Regions from separate parts of the Leuconostoc sp. JNUCC 76 genome, predicted to be linked through region 4. Evidence: riboswitches for the same ligand, from Rfam matches in the RefSeq annotation. Region 4 holds a riboswitch; each other region holds the start of a gene.
The links. A riboswitch is a leader RNA that binds a small molecule or an ion and turns the genes downstream of it on or off. The one in region 4 is predicted to bind thiamine pyrophosphate.

Region 1 (5,080 bases), 490 kb from region 4:
CACCAGTGGGGCGCGAAATTACTTGCGCATCCCCCATCGAGGATTTAATTGGTTCTGGCTTAAGAAAATCTGCACCATTTTTGGCGTAGTAACGAGCAATTGAAACACTTAACGCTACTTCACCTTGAGCCTCGATAAATCGCTTACCCATTTCAATAGTAAGTACCTTAGCTAAATGATCAGCATCTTCTTCCATCAAGTCAGCAATTTTGTTTAATATCTCTGCACGGCCACTAGCCGGGTCATTGCGCCACTTCTTATACAGTGCATGACCTTCGGCAATGGCTTTCTCAACATAAGCATCATCATGATTGTCAAATGTTTGAATAACTTCGTCGTTAAAGGGATTAATTGTTTGATAGCTCATTTTATTCGACCTTTCTTCAATTAACAAATTACATTTCTGTTCTAAACACCCTTACTATAACACCATCATTCATTCGCAAAGTATATTTTGTTTGTGATATTTTCAGCAAAGCACATTATTTATAAATGTAAAGAACGCCAATATTTTAAGGTAGCGCTTATATTTGCACTTTGACTAATCATACTGATTACAGCAGCACCGTTAACACCCGTAGATAAAACTGATGACAAATTTGTTTCTGATATGCCACCGATTGCCACACTTGGCCATTTACTTTTACTTGTCAAATATTGCAACCCTTCAATCCCAATCTCTGGATTTGCATCCAATTTGCTTACTGTCGCAAAAACAGGACCAATTCCGATATAATCAATCCCTTTAATATTCTCTATTCTTTTATATTCGCTGTCGTTAGACACCGACACCCCAACAGCTAGACTTCCAGATAATTGAATATTATTGATGATATCGCCATCTTTTTGCCCAAAATGAACACCCTCTGCATCAATTTCATGTGCTAGTTGAATATCATCATCAATAATCAATGGAACATGGTAGTCAGCTGTTAGCTGCCGGACTTTTTTGGCCACTCGTAATTTCTCCGATCCACTTAAAGCAAGTTGACCTTTTTCTCGATATTGAAACACACTGATTTTTGATTGCAGTGCTTCCTCTAAGACTTCAAAAAAATGTCTCTCTCCATTGGTGTCCTGAGTTCCTAATACAAAATAATTTACTAATATGCTCGGATCAAACATTTTCTAGTACCTCTGGAAAATGCCTGTCAGTCACTATTGCTTGGTGATTAAGCGGCCCATGACCATGACCAACATCGATACCTTCACGAATGGTAGCATCAACATAAGCTTTTGCATGAATAATAGCCGTTTCCATATCATCTCCCAAAGCTAAACGTGCAGTAATAGCCGCAGAAATTGTATCCCCTGTCCCGTGAGTTCTAATTGTATCTACCCGTGAACTTTTAAGCCAAAAATGACTACCATCAGCTAGTAGAATATAGTCATAAACATCTTTTCCAGAGGCATGCCCGCCTTTTAATAATACGTTTTCAGCTCCTAATTGTTGTATCTTTAAAGCTGATTGCATGACATCCTCATGGTTAGTAATGCTTGACCCACTTAAGACTTCAGCTTCTGGCCTATTAGGCGTAATGAGCGTTGCCAACGACATCAAACTAGACTTAATAGCAACTATGGCCTCATCACTCAATAAGTGAGCGCCTCCCTTGGCAATCATTACAGGATCTAATACATAGTCACCAAAATCTGCTTGTTGTAAATATTCAGCCACTGCTTCTACTGTAGCCACATCACCAAGCATGCCACTTTTTACAGCACTTACTTTTAAGTCATCAGCCACTGATTTTAATTGGGCATGGATCATAGATGGTGAGGTCATCGAAACTTGCTGTACACCCATCGTATTTTGTGCTGTTAAAGCAACAATAACATTAGCGCCATAAACACCTTGGGCAGCAAACGTCTTTAAATCTGCACTAATTCCAGCACCACCACTACTATCCATACCAGCAATTGTTAAAACTTGGGGCGTTTTATTAACCATAATTTAGCACACTTTTCTCAATAAACTTTTGAACATCGATATTATCAATAACAAATAATTCATCTAATAATTGATTGGTAAAAGAACCTGGTTGATTCGTTTTTGTGGCGGCTTTTTGTCCAGCAAGTTTGAATGTAGCCATTGCATTCATCACATTAGAAACCTTTAGCTCATCAGCAATAAACGCGCCAATTAATGATGATAAGGCATCTCCTGTACCTACAATAGAAGATAATTGTTCCACATTTATATCAAGTGTTTGTGTGTATTGACCATCACTGACAACGTCACAAGAACCGCTTAGCGCAATAACTGCACTTGTTTTTTTGGCGGCACGCTGTGCAATTTCAATTACGTCCCCTTTTCCAGTAGCATCAATACCTTGACTAGCAAAATCAATATCGGCAAACCAAGCAATTTCGGCCGCATTGCCACGAATAACATCAACATGACCAGATGCTAAAAATTGTGTAATAGCTTTAGACCTGAATGGAACTGAGACAGCAACCGGATCTAATACGACTGGCTTGCCTAATTGGTATGCTTCCTGAGAAAGTTTAATAATATCGTTAATTTCTACTTTTTGAAGCGTACCTGTGTTAATAATCACTACATTGGCAATTCCGGCTAATTCCTTAAATTCTGCTAGCTCGCGACTCATTAACGGTGAGGCACCAACAACATTAACTACATTGGCTACAAATTGTGGTGTAACAAAATTTGCATAAGTAAGGACAAGAGGTGATTTCATTCTAACATCTGTAATATTCATGATTAAATTCCTTTTTTTCTTGTTTGGCTTCGTGTTTTTAAAATTAACATTAATGAATAAAAAAACCGCTAACTATCAGAAAAGATTAGTTAACGGCTAAATAGGCATATTTATACACCAGAATAGTTCATTATTATAATCTTCCTTCGCACGAATTACCGTAATCAGGTTCAATGGGTATCTCTCAGCCAGCTTGGGCACCCCAGATATTTATTTAATTCTACTTCAGTGTACCTGAATTTATATGAATAATCAACCGCCTAAGTATGCCTTGCGCACATCATCTGATGCAAGTAGCTCTGCTCCCGTACCTGTCATCGTAATCTTGCCACTTTCCAAAACATAGCCGCGATCCGCAATTTTTAGCGCTTGATTCGCATTTTGTTCGATTACTAATACTGTCATTCCTTGTGCATTAACATTTTTAATAATATCAAAAACTTTTTCAATAAATAGCGGTGCCAAGCCCATGGAAGGTTCATCCAACAATAATAATTTTGGTTGTGCCATTAATGCGCGACCCATGGCTAGCATTTGTTGCTCACCACCAGATAAAGTCGCCGCATCTTGATTACGTCTCTCCTTTAAAATTGGAAACTGATCGTAAATAAGTGCATATTCATCTTTCAAGTTAATGCCCTTGCTTCGAGTAAAAGCACCTAACTGTAGGTTTTCTTGAACAGTCATGCCAGAAAAAACGCGCCGTCCTTCTGGCACTTGGGCAACTCCACTTGAAACAATTCGCTCTGAATTCATAGTTAATATGTTTTGATTTTCAAATAAAATACGTCCCTTAGTGGTTTTTTCTAAGCCTGAAATCGTACGTAAAATTGTAGTTTTCCCAGCGCCATTAGCACCAATTAGTGATACGATTTCGTTATTGTTCACCACAAAGTTAACGTCTTGTACCGCTTTAATGGCACCATAACTTACGTTTAAATTTTCAACTGTCAGTACTGCACTCATTCGTTATTTTCTCCCAAATATGCACGGATCACATCGGCATTCTGCTGTATTTCTAATGGTGTGCCACTGGCTAATAACTTACCGTACTCTAATACATATAATCGCTCACTGACAGCCATAACAAGATTCATATCATGCTCAATTAAAATAATGGTCATCTTAAACTCTTGTTGAACTTGTTTAATTAAACGTGTTAAATCAGCCGTTTCTTGTGGATTCATACCAGCTGCTGGCTCATCTAAAAATAAGACTTTAGGTTTTGTGGCCAGTGCCCGAACAATTTCTAAACGTCGTTGTTGCCCATATGGTAAGTTTGTTGCCAGCGTATCTTGTACCTCCAGCATATCAAAAATACTTAGCAGCTTACGAGCTTCGTTTTTTAGTTGCTCTTCATTTTTATAAAATGAAGGTAAACGAAACAATGAACTGAATACATGTGCCTGAGTATTAGCATTCATGGCAATCATAACATTCTCTAATACTGTTCGACTTTCAAACAAGCGAATATTTTGAAAAGTGCGCGCAACACCTAATCGAGCCCTTTTTGCAGGCGATTGACGATTGACATTAGCTAACCGCTGACCATCAAATAAGAGTACTTCTCCCTCACTAGGTGAATACACACCTGTTAGTAAATTAAATAATGTGGTTTTACCTGCACCATTTGGCCCAATTAAACCAATTAACTCATTTTCGGAAGCTTCAATATTAACACCATCAACAGCAGTTACACCTCCAAAACGGATACTTAAATCACGCGTTTTCAGAATTGTCTGAGCCATGTCCGTCTCCTTCATCAAATAACCATTTCTTTAATGATAGTTCTCGACTACCAAAAATACCTTGAGGTCTAATCAGCATCACAGTAATTAAAATAACAGCGTAGATGACCATACGCAACGAACCAAAATTTTGTAACATTGTATCTAACACACCTAATGCAATTGCTGTCACAACTGTCCCACTCATTGAGCCAATCCCACCTATTACAATAATGATTAAGATCATAATACTTTGTATAAAAGCATAGTCTTTAGGCGCAATAGATTGGATGAAACTTGCACGCAAGCTACCAGCCATAGCAGCAAATAGTGCCCCAGTCACAAAAGCAATTACCTTATATTTAGTTGTATTAATTCCTAAGGATTCGGCAGCAATTTCATTATCACGAACGGCAATAATAGCTCGCCCAGGCATACTACGAACAAAGTTGACCACAATAATCAATGTTATAACTGCTAATATATAAACTAATTGCCAACTCACAAAAGGTGCGATGCCAAAAATACCAGCTGGTCCGTTAGTTATTTTCAAGTTCATAATGACAATTCGAATAATTTCAGCAAACCCTAATGTTGCAATAGCCAAATAATCACCACGTAAACGCAAAG
Region 2 (5,080 bases), 740 kb from region 4:
CGGGTGCAATAATTAACATAATCAGTATTTGTAGCTTTTTTTGTTCGCCACCTGATAATTCGTAAACACTATGCTTTCCAAGACCTATTAAATTTAACTTTTGGATGCACTGGTCAATCTTCTCATTCGTCCAATAATCAGCGTGATGGCTATGGGCTCTAGCCTGTTCAACTTCCTCAGAAACGGTAATGTTTAAAAATTGGTCAGCTGCATTTTGAAATACTAAACCAACTTTCCTAGCATATATTTTTTTACGAAGTTTATCGAGTAGCTTTCTTTGATACAACAACGAACCCTCATAATCGTGTAATCTTGCAAAAGTAAGCAGTAAGCTTGATTTCCCAATACCGTTGGGTCCAGTAATTAAGGTGATTTTATCTTTTGCCCATTCAAAACTGCTATTCTTCAAAATAGATTGTTTATCGTTTTTTACCGTCACATTTGCCATACTAAACACAGACTCATTGAAGTCATCATTAGTAACAATACTATCATTTACATCTTGTTTAAAAAAAGAAGACCAAACTGTAGAATTAACACAGGCTATATGTCGATTTTCAATACGATATAAATCTGTTATAAGATTTTCATATCCACTTGTGTCGTGATCTGAAACTAAAATGCCATGCCCCTGATCAACTAATTTTTTTAGCAATACTTGTAACTCCTGTCGATGTTCTGGATCAACGGCCGCAAAAGGTTCATCCAATAAAATAATTTCTGCGCCCATCGCTAATGTTTCAGCCAAAGCAACCTTTTGCAATTCGCCACCTGACAAGTATGAAAGTTCTCGGTGTCGTAGCGATTCAATGCCTACTTCTGATAAAGCAGAATTAATTCTCTTATCAATTTCCTCGGTAGTTAAAGATAAATTTTCTAACGAAAAAATCAATTCATCTTCTACACGATCCATGGCAAATTGTTGATCTGGATGCTGAAATAGCATGGCAACTTTTTTAGCACGATGGTTCGCTTTGATTTGAGCAATTGACTGATGATTCAAAGACACTTTCTGTGACAATTCGCCGCCATATTTAGGATATAATCCAGCTAAGGCAGTCATCAAAGTTGATTTGCCACATCCAGATGAACCAACTAATAATATAAATTGTTCTGGTCTAATCTCCAGCGAAATATCTTCTAAGATAATTTCATCGTCAAATTTAATATCCAAATGATTGGCCTTTAATTCTGTCATACTTTTATTGACCTTATCGATTTGTTTTTAATAATTTAGACTTCTCTAGCAAGTTGACAATCCAGTAAACTAATAGACCGGCAAAGAATGCAATTGAAATCCAGCGAACAATAAACAACCCAACTAGCATACCAAAATCAAATTGTAGATATCCGTCGTGGAATAATGACCAGATGAATGTCACGCATGTTCCGGTAAATGTTGATAAAATCAAACCCATTTTCCAGCTTTTATATCCTGTCAAGGTAAAACCAAGTTCTGATCCGATACCTTGAATAAATCCAGAAATTAGTGTTGCAACACCCCAATAGCCGCCCAACAAGGCTTCTCCAGTGGCGCCAAGCAATTCACCTATTAATCCCGCACCAACACGTTTCAATAAATAACTAGCCAATGGGGCTGCCATCATCCATGGCCCAATAGTGATTGCGATGGTATATTGGTGTAACCCAAGCGGAACTAAGACAGCATCAAGTGCTGTGTACACTGGATCCATAATAAAATAAATCACACCAAAGGCAATACCAATCAACGCCATTAAAATAACTTCTCGCAAAGACCACTTCCCTTTTGATCCCGCTGTTACTGTTTCTACTTGTTCCATAAACATCTCTCCTCTTGTTTCGAGGTCGTATGTTTCGATAAAATACCTTTTATAGTTATAAGTGTCTATACAAAAAGCCACCAACCACAAAAGAATTTAGTGATTGATGGCATCAAAAAGACATCTTAATCTAACTTATTCTTCCTTCGCAGGTATTAACCTGACAGGTTCAATGGGTATTATCTCAACCTTACGGTACCCCAGATAAAATATTAACTTCGTGGATCAGTATAACCCATTCTAATTTTAAATGCAAAAAAATTTCTAGCCCATTAACTGCGCTATAAAACCATTTGCAATTTTAATTTTTCAGTGCTATGCTAATCACATTAAAAAAATATATGCTGTCCACTAGGGGTGCCTTCTTGGCTGAGATGATATTACTTATCAATCCCTTCGAACCTGATCTAGTCAATGCTAGCGTAGGAAAGTGGTATTCTTTTTACAAAAGATACTCTTTTTTGCCTGGTCAAGAGAGAGTTTTTTTGTTGGACATGTAAACATTTTAGGAGAAATTATGTTTTCAGAAGAATTACGCACCCAAGCTGCACCAATTATGACAGCCATTCATGGTCACGCATTTGTTCGTGGCATTGCGGACGGTCACGTTCCCCGAGAAGCTTTAATTTTTTACGTTGAACAAGATTTCCAATATCTTAGTGAATTCATCAAAATTTATGCCAATGCCATTACCAAATTAACTAATCGTAATGAAATGAAATTTTTTGCTGATTCAATTGATTTCATTTTAAATAGCGAAATTCATCCCCATCATGTTTTTTGTGAGGTTGCCGGTGTTGAATATGAAAAATTGCAACACGCCACACCAACACCTAAAGCATACCTATACGAATCACATATGTATCGCGCGGCTGACACCGGCTCCTTATTAAATATTCTAGCTGCTTTTCAGGCATGCCCTTGGACCTATAATGAAATTGCAAAAAAACAAGTTCAAGAGAAAGCGAACACAAATGATAACCCATTCAAAAGCTGGATTGATTTTTATGATAATACAGATGATGATTCGGAAGTTTCACTATCCGATAAAATCTTTGAATGGATAGATCGCTTAGCAGAAAATGCAACAACTCAACAACGCCAACAGGCAAAACAGTTTTTTCTTAAAAGTTGTGAATTAGAATGGCAGTTCTGGGAACAAGCCTACCACCAAGAAGACTGGCGCTTCAAAGATGTATTAAATCAGGCAAGCATTTTGTAAAGAAGTGAAATTTAATAACACAAAATTATTTGTTTGTAGCTTTCAAAAAAGCCAATTTTAATTCAGCATTGTCTTCTGGTGTACCTAACGCAATACGAATCCACTCAGGATTAAGTCGATCGTTGACTTGGAAACCTTGTTCTAATAATTTTTGACCAACCTTTTTCGTCTCGCCAACCTTTATCCAAATAAAATTAGCCTGTGATTCATAAAACTTAAACTTGTTTTGAATCAAAAATTCTTGGAACTTTTGGCGCTCTACTTGAAAACGTTGGGCATTTTTCTGTAAGTATTCTTGATCCAATACAGCAGCCGTGCCACCAGCAATCTGATAGGTTGATAAGTTATACGGTAAACGGACTGCTTGCATCGCACTATAAAGGGGATCTTGCATAATGCCATATCCAACACGTAAATTAGCTAGACCATATGCCTTTGATAAGGTACGTAGCACAACCAAGTTTGTATACTCAGCTACCAAAGGTGCCATAGTAGCATCAGGTTCATCTACAAAATCATAGTAGGCTTCGTCTACTACTAATGTAATATTTACTGGTAGCTTGTCCAAAAAGCGCTTAATGGAGCCGATTGTTTCGAATACTCCTGTTGGATTGTTGGGATTAGCTATCCATACCATAGCGGTTTTATCATCAATAGCATCTAAAATCGCATCAAAATCAACATGCCCATTATCAACATTAACGGGTATTTTTTTTGTTGTAGACTGTTCGATTTGTGCATGCATCGCATATTCACCAAATGTCGGATTGGGAATAATAATATTTGATTCTGGTTCCAACACAACACGAGTCAACAGCTCAATCAATTCATCTGCGCCAGCACCAAATACCAAATGTTGTGGATCAACGTGATTTAACTTAGCTACTGCTGCACGTAGTTCTGTCGCTTGCCCATCTGGATAATAACCTAAAACATCATCTGAAACAGCTCGTACAGCTTGAGCAACTTTTGGTGATGGACCATACACAGACTCGTTGGCTGATAAGCGAGCTAAATGTTGCAAGCCATACTTTGCTTTTACAGCTTCTACTGGTAATTCTGCTTGATAAGCTGCTAAATCTTTAACTGTCTTTTTCATTTTTCTTGTCTCCTCGCCAATCAGCGCGTTCATGCAATAATGATTTTTTCCCTAAACGTGACCCTAATTCATCTTTAATATCATCTAAACTGACACCCTTTTCAACTAATAAGACCATTAAATGAAACAATAAATCTGAAGTTTCATAAATTAACTCTTCATTATTATTTTTGGCGCCGAGAATTACTTCTGTGCTTTCTTCTCCCAATTTTTTTAGGATTTTATCTAATCCTTTTTGATATAGATAATCAGTATAGGATCCAGTTTGAGGATTTTGTTTGCGATCAAGTGCTTGTTCATAAAGTTCTTCAATTGTTTGTTGTGGCATCATTTCTCCTTTTTAGTGTGGTATTTACTCTTTTGGAAAATAACCATCAGTCCATTTATTTGTAATTGCTGCTTGATTTGCATCTGCTAAACTTTCACCCTTTATCGTGTTAAAAAAGCATGAGTAAGCATTAGTATGACAGGCTGGTCCAGCAGGATTGACATGAATAAGCAGGGTATCTAAATCACAATCTAATGTCATGCTAACAACCTGTTGTATGTTGCCCGAAGTCTCCCCTTTATGCCACAATTCTTGTCGTTCACGAGACCAAAACCAAGTTTGCCCAGTACTTTTGGTTAATGAATAACTTTCTTTGTTCATATAACCCAGCATCAAAAATGCCTTCGTTTCCGCGTCGACAATAACAGCAGGGATCAAACCATTTTGACTTTGCTTGTTGAAATCCGGTTCAGTGCCAATCATATGCGTATCTCCACACCATCATCTTTTAATGTCCGTTTCAAATTTGGTATTTTAATTTCACCAAAATGAAACACTGAAGCAGCTAGTGCTGCGTCAATTTTAGTATTCTCAAATAAATTAATGAAATCTTGTATTGAACCAGCACCACCTGAGGCTACTACTGGTACATTCACAGCATCTGCTAGTTGATTATAAAGCTGAATATC
Region 3 (5,080 bases), 190 kb from region 4:
GTTCATGCCACCTTGTGCACTATCCATATTAGTATGTGAAGCATAAACAACAATATGGTGTTGAATCAAATCTGCATACATTCGATTTTGAGGCTGTGATAAGTCTAGATTTTTTGCCGGAAAGAACATGACCTCATGGTGTGCCCATATAAAATCGACCTGATTATCAATTGCTTCTTGAACCACTTCTGGACGAACATCAAGGGCTGTTATTACTCGATGCACGGGCTGTTTAGGATCACCAATTTGCAGTCCCGTAGGGTCACCCTCCTCAGCTAATTGTTTGGGCGCAAAAATCTCAATCTTGTCAATTAGCTCTTGTGCAATCACTTGATAACCTCCTGAATTTGCTGATATTTGTTTTTCCAATCTTGATAAATGGGTGAATCAGTTTTTCCAGCAAATTCAAGATTTTCAAAAATTGTGTCGATACGGTCCAATTCTTTCTGCCATTTAGCAACAAAAACGGACGTTTTGCTCTTTCGCAAGACAGGACCAAATTTTTTATCAAGGCTTGATAAAATTTGGGTGCCCTTTGTTGCAATCATAATTTCATAAAAATGGTTATCCTCTTGTTCAACAACCTCGTCGTTAATTTTATACTGATGGTTGTTTAGCCATGTTCGCACAACGTGCTCATCAGTATTGGGTTGTAGTATAAGCGTTTCAAAATGTTTTGCTCTTGAAAATCCCGCTTCTAATATGTCTGTAATTAAGACACCGCCCATACCAGCGATTGTGACTGTGTCAATATGATCCTCATCTTTAATTGCCGCTAATCCATTCGCCAATCTCGCCTCAAGTTGTGTGGTTAACGATTTTCGAACAATTTCGTGCTGCGCATTTTCGTAAGGTCCTTTAGCAACCTCACCAGCAATTGCGAACGAAATTTTGTTATTAATTAATAAATTAGCAGGTAAATAAGCGTGATCAGAGCCAATATCGGCTAACCTTGCGCCTTTGGGTACAAATGAAGCCACAGCTGCAAGCCGTGGTGAAAGATGAATACTGTCCATTTTCTATCCTTAGAGTTGTTTTTTACTCATTTTAGTATAACAAATAACTCAATATCTCGCTGATATCATGTACTTTTAATTAATAAAGACCACAAGTTACATCATACTCAAATTTCTTCATTAAAAACATTAAAATGTTAGAAAATATAACATTATTTGGTGATTAAATTCTATAACATACGAATGAATAGTTTGCACGATAATTGGTCCTGTGTTACACTCTATGCGTGAGCTTTTCACAAATAACTGAAAACACCAAAATCTGGGGTGCCGTCGTGCTGAGATAAAACCCATTACACCTGATCTAGATAATACTAGCGTAGGGAGATTTACTTGAAAATGTATTTATGAAATGACATATCTTACCAGTACTATGTTTTGTAACGTTATCACTATAATATGTGATGATGAAATAACACAAGTTTGTTAAGTGTCGTTTATGCATTGAAATTATGACCACAATTTTTCAAGCCAGTCTTCCTTGTGAAGTCTGGCTTTTTCTAATTACACCCGATTTTGCGGTGATTTCGGCTACATCAATTATTAACCAATAAGTCATGAAAACAGTTGTATATCTCATACTCTTATTGGTTAATATCGGAAATTTTAGGAGGTTTTGCAAATGTCTGCAAACAAATGGTCACTTCGCGATGTTATCTTCATCGCACTAATCGGTGTGTTTTTTGGATTTATATTTTGGGCTTGGGCATTTGGCTATAATGTCATCGCTGCCTTTTTAACACCATTCGGATTAAGCGCATATGCTAATGATGCAACATTGGGTCCTTGGCTAATGGCTGGTCCTATGGCTGGGTTCATCTTACGTCGTCCTGGTGCATCTATTATAGGTGAAACACTTGGCGGCACAATTGAAATGGTTTTTGGCTCTCAATGGGGTGTCATGAATGTTGTCGCTGCATTAATCCAAGGGTTTGGTACCGAACTTGGATTTGCTGTATTTGGCTACCGTCGTTGGGACAAAACGAGTTTGTCAATGTCTGTCATCACAGTTACTATTGTGACATTTATTTGGGACCTTTTCCGCAATGGATATGCTGATTATTCATTTGGTTTGTTGATTGGATTATTCATTACTCGTCTCATTTCAGCAGCTATTTTTGCAGGAGTTATCGTTTACTTCACACAAAAACTAGTTGCTAAATCAGGTATTCTAGAGGTTAATAAAAACGAGGTGGTCTCATGATATCAAGTATTGCAGTCCAAGTATTACCAATGACAGCTGATACAGAAAAAATCATTCGCATAGTTGATCATGTGATTGCTTACATTGACAAGAGTGGTGTCAACTATCAGGTAGGTGCTTTTGAATCAACTCTTGACGGTGATTACGATCAATTAATGGATATTTTGAAAAATCTGCCGAAGGTTGCAGCAGAAATTAGTGACATTCCTGTCATGGTTTACAGCAAAATAAACATGGCTACAGATTCTGATGTTTTAACCATTGCAAAGAAAACAGATAAATATAAATAAGCGGAATTTCCGCGTACATAGGGAATTATTATGGTTACTCGTTTAAAACATATCAGTTTGTCATATGGCAACACAAAAATACTTGATGATACCACTATGTCAATATCTCACAATAGTTTTAACCTATTAATCGGTCCATCTGGCTCTGGAAAATCAACCCTTCTCCGAATATTTGCAGGACTATATCCCCAACTAAAAGGTGAAGTGCTTGTTAATGATCAATCAGTTACCACATTACCAGCTAACGAAAAAGCTAAAGTCGTCGGTTTTTTATTTCAAGATCCAGACACTCAATTTGTTATGAAAACACCACTGGAAGAATTGATTTTTACTTTAGAAAACTTGCAAGTTCATCCTTCTGATATCAAGCAACGTGCAACGCATGCTCTAGAATTTGTTGGTATCTCAGAATTAACTCATCAAGATATTAACACCTTATCAGGTGGTGAAAAGCAAAAAGTTGCATTAGCTATCATTGTTGCAATGCAAAGTGATTTCTTATTATTAGACGAACCTTTTGCAAATATTGATAGCCAATCTCGTCAGGATCTATTAGCTAAATTGAAAGATTTACAAAAACAGGGACAAACCACTATATTAATCACTGATCACGATTTACATGGGTACGAACCACTTGTTGATCATGTATGGGAAATACACCACAAAAAAGTAACAACTGTTAATAACTTTCAGAATCGTATTTTACCGGAACAAAATGTCCACCTGCAATTACCTAAAGAAGGTGTTTTGCAATTAAAAAACTTTGAACTTTTAGTGGGACAACGTCAATTAATTAGTATTTCTGATTTATCTTTGGCTCCTGGTGGAATTACGCTCCTTACTGGAGCAAATGGCACAGGCAAGTCATCCCTTTTTAATGCGCTAACTCGTCTAAAATCCTACCAAGGTGACATTTTGTATATGGATCAAAATATCAAAAAATTTAATGCTGCAAAATATGCAAAACAAGTAGCATTGATATTTCAAAATGCAGAACGACAATTTTTACGAATGACGATTCGTGAGGAAATCGCGTTGAGCGTGCAACATGCGCAGCAACCAGAAAAATGGTCCGAAAAAGTCATTACTCGTTATTTAGAGCGCTTAAATTTGGATGGACTACAAGATCATGTCGTTTATCAGCTCTCTGGCGGGCAAAAGAAAAAAGTTCAACTCTTGGTGATGCTAATTGTTGGTACACCAATATTATTGTTAGACGAACCTATTGCTGGTCTGGACACAGATTCTGTTCGTGTTGTAGGCGAAATTTTACGAGAAATCGCAGACATTGGACGACAACGTTTTATTATTATTAGCCACCAACTAGATCAGCTACGCCCAATCATTGATTATCATTTGCATCTATCTAATCGAACGTTACAATATATGGAGCATTTTTTATGAATCCAAGTGTTAAATTTCTACTTATACTTATCGTTAGCATCGAACTAACTTTTGTCCTGAATTATCAAATCAATGTTGTTGTAACGATTGTTGCTGGTATTTATCTTGTTCTTTCAAAACTGTCTTGGAAACGTTATTTGCTATTAATTGCCATGCCTATCTTGCCTGTCTTAGGTGCATGGACATCATTTACAACTTTTGGTTCCCATGAAATGGCAATTATCATGATAACTCGAATTGTCGCCTATATATTCCTAGGAGCGGCTTTTTCGTTTACAACGGATATGGTCCTGCTTCTAGACACACTTGAACAAAAATTTCGTGTGCCAACCACTTTTGTCTACGGTCTTCGCGGTGCATTATCTTTTGTGCCACGTGTTAAACAAGAAATTCAAACTATCCGAACAGCAGCCTTAATGCGTGGTGAATCTTTAACATTTTACTCACCACAATTATTTTTCAAAGCTATTCTAGTTTCACTCCGATGGTCAACTCGTTTAGCAGAAGCTATGGCCTCGCACGGATTTACCGAAAATGCTGAGCGGACACACTTTAAAACAATTGTGATCAAAAAAAGAGACTGGATGATGGCAATCAGTCTCTTAGTCATATTACAGTGCATCATAATATATCTTTAATAGGTGCAAATGTTTTACGATGAATCGGTGTAATGCCGATTTTTTTAATACCCTCAAGATGTTCTTTTGTACCGTATCCAGCGTTCTTTTCGAAACCATAACCAGGATATTTTAAACCATAAGAAGCCATTAGGCGATCACGTGTGACCTTTGCAATAATACTGGCTGCACCTATAGAATTACTTCGTGCATCCCCTTTAATTAAAAATTCTTGTGGCAAATCTAAATCTAACCGCATAGCATCTATTAATAAAGCTTCAGGTACGGGAGCCAACTGGTTGACTGCCTCTTTCATCGCAACACGCGCTGCTTCATAAATATTAATTTCATCAATAATTGAGGCTTCGACGCTACCAACACCTATAGAAATTGCTTTTTCTATAATTTTGTCGTACAACTCGTCTCTTTTTTTTGCAGACAGTTGCTTAGAATCTATGACATCTAAAACATCAAAATCATGCGGTAAAATAACAGCTGCCGCAACAACTGGGCCAGCTAAAGGCCCCCGACCAACTTCATCCACGCCAG
Region 4 (5,080 bases):
CAGACCCCAGTGGCACTAATACCTGTTGCTTTAATGCTTATCGCTTCGCTAGCAATTCTTGAACAAATTAAGTTATTTGGACATCATACGAATCAACTGATTTATTCAAAAGTGTTCTTCAGATCACAGCTTATCGTGAATATCATTTTAATGGTGAGCATCCCAACATCGTTATTTACATTTTTTTACCAATTTATACAAAATACTGGTAGTAACCGCTTAGTGGTACTAATCCTGTTATTACTCAGTAGTAGCATGCTTCTCATAGTTAACAAAAGGTTAGGCTTGATTGCAACAAATCACGATAAATATTACGCACGTTTGACAGCCTATCAGTCCGTTCTTAAAAATAATAAGGAGATGAAATAGTTATGGAAAATGGACCTATGTTTAACTTCCTGCAAAAAGTGCTTTTGAAACCAATGACCAAAGTTTCACAATATAGAATTGTGAGAGCGATCATGGCTGCTGGTATGGCTTCAATCCCTTTTACAATTGTGGGATCTATGATATTAGTTTTGAATATATTGCCGACAGTATTTCCGTTCTTAAATGATTTTTTCGACGCAACATTCTTTAAGTTTAGCGATTTGTACATGATTGCCAACACAGCAACCATGGGTATCTTAGCCATGTATTTTAGTTTAGCAATTGGTTTTGAATTAACGCGTATTATTCAAACAGAAGATAAACTAAAAGTAGCGCCATTAAATGGTGCCTTCTTATCGCTATTTGCATTCTTTATGTGCTTGCCAGAATTGGTTTTAAAAGGTGGAAAAATTGTTCTGCTAAATACCATATCCAAGGACGAAACAGTTATCAACGGATTTAGAATGACCAGCACAATCGACCGTGTTGGAACAAGTGGTATTTTCACAGCGATTATTATGGCTATTTTAGCAGTCTGGTTGTATTCATTCTGTGTGAAACATAACTGGACGATTAAAATGCCGGATGCTGTACCGGAAGGTGTATCAAGATCATTTACGGCATTAATTCCAACTTTCGTTATTGCTTTTGTTGTACTGGGTATTAATGGTTCCTTAGTGTTACTCGGTACTGACATTTTCAAAATGATTGCAATACCATTTAGCTTCGTCACAAGCATGACTAGCACCTGGCTAGGAATTATGGTGATTGAGTTCTTGATTCATGCCTTGTGGATTGTTGGTATTCATGGCGCTAACATTATTTCCGCATTCATTACGCCTATCTTCTTAGCAAATATGGTAGCAAATTCAAATGGGGCTAACATACCGTTTGCTGGAGAATTTAATAATGCCTTTGCTATCTTAGGTGGTTCTGGTGCGACACTTGGATTATGCATATTTATTACTTTACTAGCACGTTCCGAACAGCTCAAAGTTTTGGGTCGAGCTTCAATTGTACCATCATTTTTCAATATTAACGAGCCGTTAATATTTGGACTACCAATTGTTTATAATCCTTATCTAGCTATTCCATTTTTCTTGGCACCAATGGCAACAGCTTCCGTTGCTTATGCAGCTATTAACTTCCATATCATTCGGCCAATTGTTATTCAAGCACCATGGCCATCCCCAGCCGGAATCGGTGCATTTATTAGTACCGTTGATTGGAAAGCAGCAGTCTTAGCAATAATCTGTGTTGTAATAGCTTTCATTATTTACCTACCATTTATCAAAATATATGATACGAAGTTGTACAATGATGAGCAGGGGAAAACGCAAGTACAGCCTTAATGACGAGACATCGAAATACTGGTCTGTGTTTAGTAGCAGATTGGTATTTTTATATTCTCGACTGGCGGATTTGTGAAAAGTAAATTTCATCTGTAAGTCTATCACTTAATGATAAAGTTATGTGAAAAATAGAATGAATTATTTAGATTTAATAGGAAAATTATGATACAATAATGTTTGTGCTAGGGGCGCCAAAATGGCTGAGAAGAACCCTTCGAACCTGAACTGATTAACATCAGCGTAGGAAAGTGCTACATTTTTTAACGTAGCATTTTTCTCTAGGTGAGAAAAATGTTTTTTTATTGCATAAAATGACTTATTGAAAGGAATTTTTTGAAAAATGAATAATAATCACTAGGGGCGTCGCAAAGACTGAGATGATGTATATCGGTCCCTTTGAACCTGATCTAGTTAATACTAGCGTAGGAAAGTGACCAATATTTGATAACGACATGTACTGTTGTCAAAAGTGTCCTTTTTTATGTATTTAAGGGCACTTTTTTTATTGGAAAAGGAATTTAATTATGATGTGGCAGGTTCAGCTGTATTTCTGGCCTGAAAGCTTGCAAATAATATGACCGCCAATGTCTATTCATAGATGGTGGTTTAACTATGCTCTAATCGAAATTAACACAATCATTAAAATATAAAAATACAATGGAATATTAAAAAGGAAATCATAATGAATAAAAATGTTAAGTTAACAAAAATAATGGTCGTTACAATTATGATAGCGCTAGATATCGTGCTATCTCCAATTTTTAGAATTGAAGGTATGGCACCAATGTCCAGTGTCATGAATATTATTGCTGGTGTAATTCTAGGACCAGTATATGCAGTTTTTATGGCAGTAATCACTGGAATAATAAGAATGCTAATGCTAGGTATACCGCCATTGGCTTTGACTGGTTCAATTTTTGGCGCTTTTGGTGCAGGTATCTTGTATAAGTGTGGACGTAATATGTATTGGTCAATTTTTGGTGAAGTTCTTGGAACCGGAATTGTAGGATCGTTAATTTCAGTTCCGGTGATGGTCTGGTTTACTGGACAACAACAAAATTTATATTGGTTTGTGTATACACCTCGTTTTGTGGGTGCAACCATAATTGGATCAGTAATCGCTTATTTTGCTTTAGTAAATTTGCTAAAAATAAATTCTTTTAAAGAAATTCAGAGAATGTTTGTTGGGTAGCATAGCTATAAAAAATGAATTAATAAAAATTAAATCAATTTTACCTTTGCAAAAGGCACGTTAGTACATTGCATAACCAATGATATTACGTTATAAACGGTGGCTAATACTATATTGTATCTTGGTGGTAAACCTATCATGAGTAGTGATACCCGTGAATTTTCGTCATTATTTCAGTCAACAGATGCATTACTATTAAACATGGGTCGACTTAATGAGTCACACGAACAAAGTTAGGAATGGCTATGGCGCGTAATCATCCAACAGTCATCAAAGGAAATACTTCAGAAATCAGAAGATTTGTCGGCTTACCATCATTAGCAAAAGGTATTGATGGTGCTAGCTCTGATCAGCATGATCAAGCGTTAAAAGATCTCATTTTTTCTTTGAAACAAATAACAACTGATTATGCCGATACCGTGTTTGTGGCAACAGGAAAAAAGGATGTCATTGTTCAAAATGATAAATACCTTATTTTAAACAATGGCGTCGATGAATTGAATAAGTTTGTTGGGACAGGAGACATGGTTGGTGCAATGATAACTACACTTCTTGCGGTCGGTAAAGATCCATGGGTTGCCAGTCAATTTGCAATTAGCTACCTCAATATAGCAGCTGAAAAAGCACTGTCACTAACAAGCGGCATGGAAAACTTCAGGAGAGAAGTCATTAACCAAATTGACTTGCTGTGCAGTGATCCTCAATGGGTATTTAACATTAAATATTCACAATTGAAAAAAAGCAATTAAGTGAATGAAATGTTAAGCATAAAGGCAAGTTATTGATATACCAATAAGTTACTAATAGATATCTACTAACTTTAAACTGCCTACTATCAATTAGGTTGCAAACGTACTATAGTTATTATAGTGAACAAAACAAATAATTATAGAAATGAGGTTCTATCATGAAAGTAACAATTTTTGGTAAAGGCAATATGGGACAGGCAATCGGAGCTAATTTTGAAAAAGCTGGCAATGGTGTCAACTATTTAACTCCAGAGGATACAACGACAAGTCTTAGTGAATTAGTTATTTTGGCTGTGCCTTATCCTGCTTTAGACACAATCGCTCAACAATACAAACAAGAATTAAAAGGAAAAGTTGTTGTTGATATAACAAATCCCTTGAACTTTGAGACTTGGAATGAATTAGTCGTTCCAGCTAATAGTTCAGCAGCAGAAGAACTACAAAATAAGTTACCAGATAGCATAGTACTTAAGGCATTTAATACAAATTTTGCTGCTACGCTACAAAGTGGAATGGTTGGTGAAAATACAACAACCGTTTTGGTGGCAGGAAACGATGAAGGGAAGAAGCTATTTATCGAGGCTTTGAATGATAGCGATTTAAATGTTCTTGATGCGGGTCAACTTAATCGAGCTCGTGAATTAGAGGCAACTGGTTTTCTACAGATGACCTTGGCAGCTAGTGAACAAATTGGCTGGACAGGTGGGTTTTCAGTTACTAAGTAACTTCCAAAATAAAAAGCAACTATTTAAAGATAGTTGCTTTTTATTTTGCATAGCATATTCACTCGAAAAATGTGCATAATTTAATCTTATTGTTCCAGCAATGCTTTTCTTTTGTCTGGATTTTCGTCAAGATAGAAACTGCCCCAGTCAGCCATCGAATCAATGACTGGACGCATGCTTTGTCCCAAGGTTGATAAACTATACTCTACCCTAAGAGGTACTACAGCAAAGACCTGACGAACCACGAGACCATCTTCTTCCATCTCTCTCAAACTTTGCGTTAACATTTTTTGACTAATACCGGCCACACTAATTTTTAATTCTGAAAAACGTTTTGTTCCAGGTAAAAGGTCACGAATAATTAATACTTTCCATTTGCTGCTGAGCAGATCAATAGTCGTTGCTACAGGGCAGATGCCATTTTGTTCCAATAGTTTTCTAGACATAATGATTATCCTTTGTATTTTAAAACATACTTAAAGTGTGTAGGTTACTTTTAGTATCTTTTAATTATTATAGGCTTTCTTTGACGATAAGGCAAAGAAAGCCTATAATCAGTTATTTTTTTTAGTTATAACGTACTATTTGCAATATATATCGCACGCGATATAATATTGTTTAGGAGGTTACGATATGAGTAAAGATGAACATCTTTATGACGAATTGTGCTTGTCAATATACAATACAAATCGT

Region 1: another riboswitch for thiamine pyrophosphate. It lies ahead of thiM (hydroxyethylthiazole kinase); the one in region 4 lies ahead of thiW (energy coupling factor transporter S component ThiW).
Region 2: another riboswitch for thiamine pyrophosphate. It lies ahead of JNUCC76_RS08270 (ECF transporter S component); the one in region 4 lies ahead of thiW (energy coupling factor transporter S component ThiW).
Region 3: another riboswitch for thiamine pyrophosphate. It lies ahead of JNUCC76_RS03750 (ECF transporter S component); the one in region 4 lies ahead of thiW (energy coupling factor transporter S component ThiW).

Annotation. Positions count from the first base shown of each region.
Region 1 is NZ_CM132206.1:425,784-430,863, reverse strand. It holds gene JNUCC76_RS02360 (NAD-dependent succinate-semialdehyde dehydrogenase) at 1-367, opposite strand, end outside; gene thiE (thiamine phosphate synthase) at 487-1,125, opposite strand; gene thiD (bifunctional hydroxymethylpyrimidine kinase/phosphomethylpyrimidine kinase) at 1,118-1,951, opposite strand; gene thiM (hydroxyethylthiazole kinase) at 1,944-2,723, opposite strand; TPP riboswitch at 2,848-2,938, opposite strand; gene JNUCC76_RS02340 (ABC transporter ATP-binding protein) at 2,976-3,689, opposite strand; gene JNUCC76_RS02335 (ABC transporter ATP-binding protein) at 3,686-4,471, opposite strand; gene JNUCC76_RS02330 (branched-chain amino acid ABC transporter permease) at 4,443-5,080, opposite strand, start outside.
Region 2 is NZ_CM132206.1:1,651,140-1,656,219, forward strand. It holds gene JNUCC76_RS08265 (ABC transporter ATP-binding protein) at 1-1,198, opposite strand, end outside; gene JNUCC76_RS08270 (ECF transporter S component) at 1,212-1,802, opposite strand; TPP riboswitch at 1,926-2,015, opposite strand; TPP riboswitch at 2,146-2,248, shown strand; gene tenA (thiaminase II) at 2,320-3,024, shown strand; gene hisC (histidinol-phosphate transaminase) at 3,050-4,123, opposite strand; gene hisE (phosphoribosyl-ATP diphosphatase) at 4,107-4,451, opposite strand; gene hisI (phosphoribosyl-AMP cyclohydrolase) at 4,476-4,874, opposite strand; gene hisF (imidazole glycerol phosphate synthase subunit HisF) at 4,871-5,080, opposite strand, start outside.
Region 3 is NZ_CM132206.1:724,756-729,835, reverse strand. It holds gene JNUCC76_RS03760 (Nif3-like dinuclear metal center hexameric protein) at 1-330, opposite strand, end outside; gene JNUCC76_RS03755 (tRNA (adenine(22)-N(1))-methyltransferase) at 327-1,016, opposite strand; TPP riboswitch at 1,270-1,359, shown strand; gene JNUCC76_RS03750 (ECF transporter S component) at 1,639-2,220, shown strand; gene JNUCC76_RS03745 (thiamine-binding protein) at 2,217-2,510, shown strand; gene JNUCC76_RS03740 (ATP-binding cassette domain-containing protein) at 2,541-3,914, shown strand; gene JNUCC76_RS03735 (energy-coupling factor transporter transmembrane component T family protein) at 3,911-4,552, shown strand; gene rnhB (ribonuclease HII) at 4,536-5,080, opposite strand, start outside.
Region 4 is NZ_CM132206.1:912,923-918,002, forward strand. It holds gene JNUCC76_RS04530 (sugar transporter) at 1-369, shown strand, start outside; gene celB (PTS cellobiose transporter subunit IIC) at 387-1,721, shown strand; TPP riboswitch at 1,896-1,985, shown strand; TPP riboswitch at 2,068-2,167, shown strand; gene thiW (energy coupling factor transporter S component ThiW) at 2,449-2,913, shown strand; partial or broken gene JNUCC76_RS04545 (hydroxyethylthiazole kinase) at 3,052-3,662, shown strand; gene JNUCC76_RS04550 (NADPH-dependent F420 reductase) at 3,821-4,387, shown strand; gene JNUCC76_RS04555 (winged helix-turn-helix transcriptional regulator) at 4,474-4,833, opposite strand; gene JNUCC76_RS04560 (MarR family winged helix-turn-helix transcriptional regulator) at 5,021-5,080, shown strand, end outside.